Regions from separate parts of the Streptomyces sp. NPDC001493 genome, predicted to be linked through region 2. Evidence: riboswitches for the same ligand, from Rfam matches in the RefSeq annotation. Region 2 holds a riboswitch; the other holds the start of a gene.
The links. A riboswitch is a leader RNA that binds a small molecule or an ion and turns the genes downstream of it on or off. The one in region 2 is predicted to bind glycine.
Positions count from the first base shown of each region.

Region 1: another riboswitch for glycine. It lies ahead of gcvT (glycine cleavage system aminomethyltransferase GcvT); the one in region 2 lies ahead of gcvP (aminomethyl-transferring glycine dehydrogenase).

Region 1 covers NZ_JBSFHV010000008.1:7,141-10,539, forward strand. Annotated here, with positions in the region: gene gcvH (glycine cleavage system protein GcvH) at 1-246, opposite strand, end outside; gene gcvT (glycine cleavage system aminomethyltransferase GcvT) at 369-1,484, opposite strand; glycine riboswitch at 1,633-1,730, opposite strand; partial or broken gene ACWCWD_RS13780 (AAA family ATPase) at 1,904-2,392, shown strand; gene ACWCWD_RS13785 (enhanced serine sensitivity protein SseB) at 2,678-3,399, shown strand, end outside.
Region 2 covers NZ_JBSFHV010000018.1:180,356-183,754, forward strand. Annotated here, with positions in the region: gene gcvP (aminomethyl-transferring glycine dehydrogenase) at 1-1,757, opposite strand, end outside; glycine riboswitch at 1,949-2,045, opposite strand; gene ACWCWD_RS24945 (PRC-barrel domain-containing protein) at 2,239-2,610, shown strand; gene ACWCWD_RS24950 (DNA polymerase IV) at 2,532-3,399, opposite strand, start outside.

The DNA of each region.
Region 1 (3,399 bases), on a different contig from region 2:
CTGGTTCGCCGCGGTGACCTCGCCGGTGACCGGCGAGTACAGGTCGCTGACGGACTTGGTCGACTCCAGCTCGCCGCAGGTCTCGCCCGCGGTCACCGTGTCGCCGACCTCCGGAAGCTGGGCGTACACGACGTCACCGAGCGCGTTGGCCGCGTACTCGGTGATGCCGACGGTCGCCACGCCGTCCTCGACGGCCGACAGCCACTCGTGCTCCTTGCTGTACCGCAGCTGCTGGGGGTTGCTCATGACCTGAATTCTCCTGTACGCGGGTGAGTGCTGATGAACGATGGTCTTACGGGATGAGACGCGACTGCGTCACGTTCGGCCCGGTGGGCGGGGCGTGGGCGGGGCGCGACGGGCCCCGACGCCTACTTCTGACGCTTGTAGAAGGGCAGGGCCACGACCTCGTACGGCTCGTGGGTGCCCCGGATGTCGACGCCGACGCCCTCGGTGCCGGGCGCGGCGAACGCCGCGTCCACGTACGCCATGGCGATCGGCTTGCCCAGCGTCGGGGAGGGGGCGCCGGAGGTGACCTCGCCGATCACCTTGCCGTCCGCGACCACCTGAAAACCGGCGCGCGGCACCCGGCGGCCCTCGGCGACCAGGCCGACGAGCTTGCGGGGCGGGGCGGTCTCGGCGCGCTCGGCGGCGGCGGTGAGCGCCTCGCGGCCCACGAAGTCGCCCTCCTTCTCGAACTTCACGACCCGGCCGAGGCCCGCGTCGAACGGGGTCAGCGCGGTGGTCAGCTCGTGCCCGTACAGCGGCATGCCCGCCTCCAGGCGCAGCGTGTCGCGGCAGGAGAGCCCGCAGGGGATCAGGCCGTGCGGGGCGCCGGCCTCGGTGAGCGCCTGCCAGAGGGCCTCGGCGTGCTCGGGGGCGACGAAGAGCTCAAAGCCGTCCTCGCCGGTGTAGCCGGTACGGGCGATGAGCGCGGGCACCCCGGCGACCGTGCCGGGCAGGCCCGCGTAGTACTTCAGCCCGTCCAGGTCGGCGTCGGTGACGGCCTTCAGGATCGCGGGGGACTCGGGGCCCTGGACGGCGATCAGCGCGTACGCGTCGCGGTCGTCGCGGACCTCGGCGTCGAAGCCGGCGACCCGCTCGGTCAGGGTGTCGAGGACGAGCTGGGCGTTGCCCGCGTTGGCGACCACGAGGTACTCGGTCTCGGCCAGGCGGTAGACGATCAGGTCGTCCAGGATGCCGCCGTCCTCGCGGACGATCATCGTGTAGCGGGCCCGGCCGACGCCGACCGTGCCGATGTTGCCGACGAGCGCGTGGTTCAGGAAGCGGACGGCCTCGGGGCCGGTGACGGCGATCTCGCCCATGTGGGAGAGGTCGAAGAGCCCGGCGCGGGTGCGTACCGCGTTGTGCTCGTCACGCTCGCTGGCGTACCGCAGCGGCATGTCCCAGCCCGCGAAGTCGGTCATGGTCGCGCCCAGCGAGCGATGCAGCGCATCGAGGGCGGTCGTACGGGGGGCGGTGCTCATGAGGTGTGGCTCCCAGGGCGCAGGGCATGACGACGAGGACGGTCCCTCCCCATCTGTCATCGGAACCTGAGAGGTTCGCCGAGAGGCCCCTGACGGGTCGGCTTGCACCTTGGGTGGAGCCGGTGAACGGCTCGCTTTTCAGATCTGCCTCATCCACGCGGTACGGGGCCTGAGAGATTCAAGGGAGGAACTTGCTCCTTCGGCGCCCGGCACACACGGTGGCCGGGACTCTCCCGCGTGGATTCAAACGGCCGGTATGCAGTTGCGCGCACATCATCGCACGCAGGGCGGACCGCCTCGGCGCCCGGTACCCCCGCCCCCTGCCGCAGCCCGGCCTCCCGTCCGGGGCCCTTGCCGCGCATTACCTTTTCTTTACACTTTGTGGGCAGGTGTGGGGTGACTCGACAGGGGGAGTGCCGATGTCGTTGCGACCGTACGCGGGGGTGGTGCGGTGGGGGGTCGCGGTGCCGCAGGCACCACCCGCCGCGAAGAAGGGGCCGCCGGCCGTGCGCGACCTGCGCGGCGGGGCGGGGGACGGACCACGGCGGCTGGAATTCGCCCCCGGGGACGTCGTCGTCGTCTCCGGGCTGCCCGGCAGCGGCAAGTCCACCCTGATCCGGCGCGCGGTCACCACCCGCGCCATCGACTCCCAGGACACCCGGGACCGCTTCGCGGCGGCCCTGCCCCGCTTACTCCCGTACGCCCTCTACCGCCCGCTGGTCCGCGCCGCCCACTACTACGGGCTGCTCCGAGCGCTCCGCTCCGGCGAGGCGGTCGTCGTCCACGACTGCGGGACCCAGACCTGGGTCCGCCGCTGGCTGGCCCGACACGCAGTGCGCCGGGGCCGCGCCCTCCACCTGGTTCTGCTCGACGTGACCCCCGAGGCGGCCCGGGCGGGCCAGCGCGAACGCGGACGCGGCGTCTCCGGGTACGCCTTCGCCCGGCACCGGCGCGCGGTCGGCCGGCTGCTGCGCGACACGGAGCTCGGCCTGCTGCCCCCGGGCTGCGCCTCCGCCGTACTGCTGGACCGCCCGGCGGCGGGAGCACTGCGGGCCATCGCCTTCCCATGGCCTCCCGGCGGCGGGGCCCCGTCGGTGCCGGTTTTGACGTCGGTGCCGGCGCCGGGACGGCGACGCCCGTCGGCGGTTACTGTTTCTGCCGCAGGACACGGTCGAGTAGAGGACACAGAGGCAGTGGACATCCCGGCACAGATGCCGCCCCAGCAGCTCCAGGGGTGGCCGGCGAACGAGCTCGAAGAAGTACTCAGCGCCTCGCTGGGCGTCCCCGAGGCGGCCGGCCGGCTCGTCGAGGTGCTCGGCCGCAGCCAGGTCTGGATCCCGCTGCCCAACGGCGGCAGCCCCGCCAGCGCCGACCTCGACCTGCCGACGATCGAGCTCGACGGCGCCGCCTTCGTGCCCGTCTTCAGCTCCGAGGCGCAGTTCCTCAGCTGTGTCGGCACCCATCTCTCCTTCGCCGTCGCGCCGGCCCGCGAGTTCGCGCGCGGACTGCCCCCGCAGCTCGGCATCGCCGTGAACCCGGGCGGCGCGGTCGGGCTCCCGCTGCTCCCCGCCGCCGTCGCCGAGCTCTGCCGCACCGGGAACACCCCGCTGGACGGACCGGCCGGCGGCGGCCGGGTGCGGCTGTGGGAGCCGGACTGGAAGGAGGAGCCGGTCGACTTCCTCGCCGCCGTCTCCGCGGAGTTCCGGCAGACCGGCCTGGTCGCCACCGCCCGGCGCGCCCTGGCCAGCATCGAGGGCGGCGACCCCGTCCTCTTCATCGGCGTCTGCGGATTCCAGGCGACGATGTGGGACGAGACCACGCGGAGCGTCCCCCTGGACGCGCTGGGCCGGGCGCTCGGCCGCGTGCAAGTGCCGTGGCCCGTCAACCTCGTCCTCCTCGACGTGGCCCAGGACCC
Region 2 (3,399 bases):
GCACGGACGGCCAGCAGACCGGCGAACTCGCCCTGCGAACCGGCGTTGGGCTGGATCGACACCGCGTCGTAGCCGGTGACCTCGGCGAGGCGCTCCTCCAGCTCACGGATGAGGGTGAGGAAGCCCTCCGCCTGCTCGGCGGGGGCGAAGGGGTGCAGCGCGCCGAACTCGGGCCAGGTGATCGGCTCCATCTCGGTGGTCGCGTTCAGCTTCATGGTGCAGGAGCCGAGCGGGATCATGCCGCGGTCGAGCGCGTAGTCGCGGTCGGCGAGCCGCCGCAGGTAGCGCAGCATCGCCGTCTCCGAGCGGTGCTGGTGGAAGACCGGGTGGGTGAGGAAGTCGTCGGTGCGCACCAGCTGCTCGGGGAGCGCGTCGGCGGCGGTGGCGTCGAGCGCCTCGACGTCGCCCTGCGCGCCGAAGGCGGCCCAGACGGATTCGAGGTGGGCGCGGGTGGTCGTCTCGTCGCAGGCCACGGAGACAAGGTCGGCGTCGACCAGCCGCAGGTTGACCCCGCGGCCGCGGGCGTCGGCGACGACCTCGGCGGCCTTGCCGGGCACCCGCACGGTCAGCGTGTCGAAGAAGGAGTCGTGCAGGACATCGGCGCCGGTGGCCCGCAGACCGTCGGCGAGGATCGCGGCGTAGCGGTGGGTGCGCCGGGCGATCGTCCGCAGCCCGTCGGGGCCGTGGTAGACGGCGTACATGCCGGCCATCACGGCGAGCAGGACCTGCGCGGTGCAGATGTTGCTGGTGGCCTTCTCGCGGCGGATGTGCTGCTCGCGGGTCTGGAGGGCCAGGCGGTACGCCTTGTCGCCGTCCGCGTCCACCGAGACACCGACCAGGCGGCCGGGGAGCGAGCGGGCGAACTTCTCGCGGACGGCCATGAAGCCGGCGTGCGGTCCGCCGAAGCCCATCGGCACACCGAAGCGCTGGGTGGTGCCGACCGCGATGTCGGCGCCGAGGTCGCCGGGGGAGGTGAGCAGGGTGAGGGCCAGCAGGTCGGCGGCGACGGTGACGATCGCGCCGAGCTCGTGGGCACGCTCGATCACGGGGGCGATGTTCCGTACGGCCCCGGAGGCGCCCGGGTACTGGAGCAGCACGCCGAAGACGCCACGCTCGGCGACGTCCGCCGGGATGCCGTCGCCGAGGTCGGCGACGACGACCTCGACGCCGGTCGGCTCGGCGCGGGTCTCGATGACCGCGATCGTCTGCGGCAGGGTGTCGGCGTCGACGAGGAAGACCCCGCCCTTGACCTTGCCGACGCGCCGCGCGAGCGCCATGGCCTCGGCGGCCGCGGTGCCCTCGTCGAGCAGCGAGGCGCCGGAGGTGGGCAGGCCGGTGAGCTCGGCGACCATGGTCTGGAAGTTGAGCAGGGCTTCCAGACGGCCCTGCGAGATCTCCGGCTGGTACGGCGTGTACGCCGTGTACCAGGCGGGGTTCTCCAGCACGTTGCGGAGGATGACCGGGGGCGTGAAGGTGCCGTAGTAGCCGAGCCCGATCATCGGGGCGACCACCTGGTTGCGGTCGGCGAGCGTACGCAGCTCCGCCAGTACCTCGGCCTCGGTGCGCGCCGACGGGAGGTTCAGCGCCTCGGTGCTCTTGATCACGTCGGGCACCGCGGCGGCGGTGAGCTCGTCGAGCGAGCCGTATCCGACCTGCGCGAGCATCTTCGCCCGGGCCTCGTCGTCCGGCCCGATGTGGCGCTGTTCGAAGGGGATGCCCTGCTCCAGCTGGGAGAGCGGGGTGCGGCGGGGGGTCATGATGGAGGCCTCCATGGTCTGACACGACCTGCGAGGGGCACCGCGGCGCGGCTGCCCGTACGGCCTCCCCCTCTGTCATCTCGACCTGAGAGCTTCACCGGCGCGCCCTGGGGCGTACCGGCTTTCACCGTCGGTGAGGGTGGCCGCACCGGGCACGTGCCGGGTGGGACCGCCCTGCTTTCCAGAGTGACCTCGTCCATGCGGTACGGGGGCCTGAGAGATTCCGGGGAGGATTTGCTCCTTCGGCGCCTCCGGAATCAACACCGGAGGCTCTCCCGCACGGGGTCAGCAGCCATGTGCCAGCCTACCAGCGGGGATCTTCGCCGTTTCTTCGAGTGGCCGATATCCGGAATCTGCACTTCTGTAGTGGCTGTGGAGTAGTTGCTCGGCTGTGTCTTCGAAGTGGCGTCGTTCGGCCGGAGGCAGACGGCACCTCGAGGACACGGCCCGGCTCCAGTCGTCGCGACCAGCGGGAGGCACCGTGCAGACCGACATCGATCCGCGCAGCCTGATCGGCCGCAAGGCATTCGACCGCGCAGGCGTCAAGATCGGCACGGTGGACGAGGTCTACCTCGACGACGCAACCGGCGTCCCCGAGTGGGCCGCCGTCCGAACCGGCCTGTTCAGCAGGGACGCTTTCGTCCCGCTGGAGCCGAGCGAATTCGTCGAGGACACCCTGCGTGTCCCGTTCGACCGCGCGCTGATCCGGGACGCGCCGGACTTCGGTGTCGGGCGGCATCTCTCGCCCGAGCAGGAGCTTCAGCTGTACCGGCATTACGGGCTCGACTCCTCCTCCGCGACCGATCCGGGCCCGGACCGGGACTTCGGCAGGCTGGCCGGCCAGGACGAGTAGTCCACCGGCTCCGCCACCAGCGGCAGCGGATCGGCCGGGACGAGGTCCGGGTCGTCCACCCGGAACGTGCGCACCCGGCCGGGCGGGTCGCCCGGCCGCTCGAACCGCACGGTGACCCGGCCGACGCCGCTGCCCTGTACCCAGCCGTGTCCGTACGTCCCGTGCCGTACGTCGTGGCCCGGGGACCAGCGTCGCGCGGCGAGCTCGGCGGCCTCGTCCCCGGGCGCGCCGGCCGCCGGGTGCCCCTGCGGGCCGGGCGGTACACCGGGGAGCCCGGGCGGCGGGCCGGACGCCTCGACGGGCGCTTCCGCCCCCGCGGCCGCCCCCTGGGCCGGCGCCGCCGGTTCACCGGCCGCCCGCTCGGCCTCCGCAGCCTGCTCGGCACGCTCCGCCTGCGCCGCCTGCGCGAAGAGGTCCTCCTGCGTGTAGTCCGCCAGGCCCGTGACGCCCACGCCCAGCAGCCGCACCCCTCCGGTGGTGTCCACCCCCTCCAGGAGGCGGGCGGCGGCCTCACGCACCACCGAGGGGTCGTCCGTGGGGCCGCGCAGGGTCTCGGAGCGGGTCAGGGTGGAGAAGTCGTACCGGCGCACTTTGAGTACGACGGTGCGCCCGGAGCGCCCGGCCTTCCGCAGCCGCTCGACGCACCGGCCGGCCAGCCGCTCGACCTCCGTCCGCACCCGGGTGCGGTCGTGGAGGTCCACCTCGAAGGTGTCCTCGACCGAGACGGACTTGGCGTCGCGTTCTGCGACCACGGGCCGGTCGTCCAGGCCGAGCGCCATCCGGTACAGC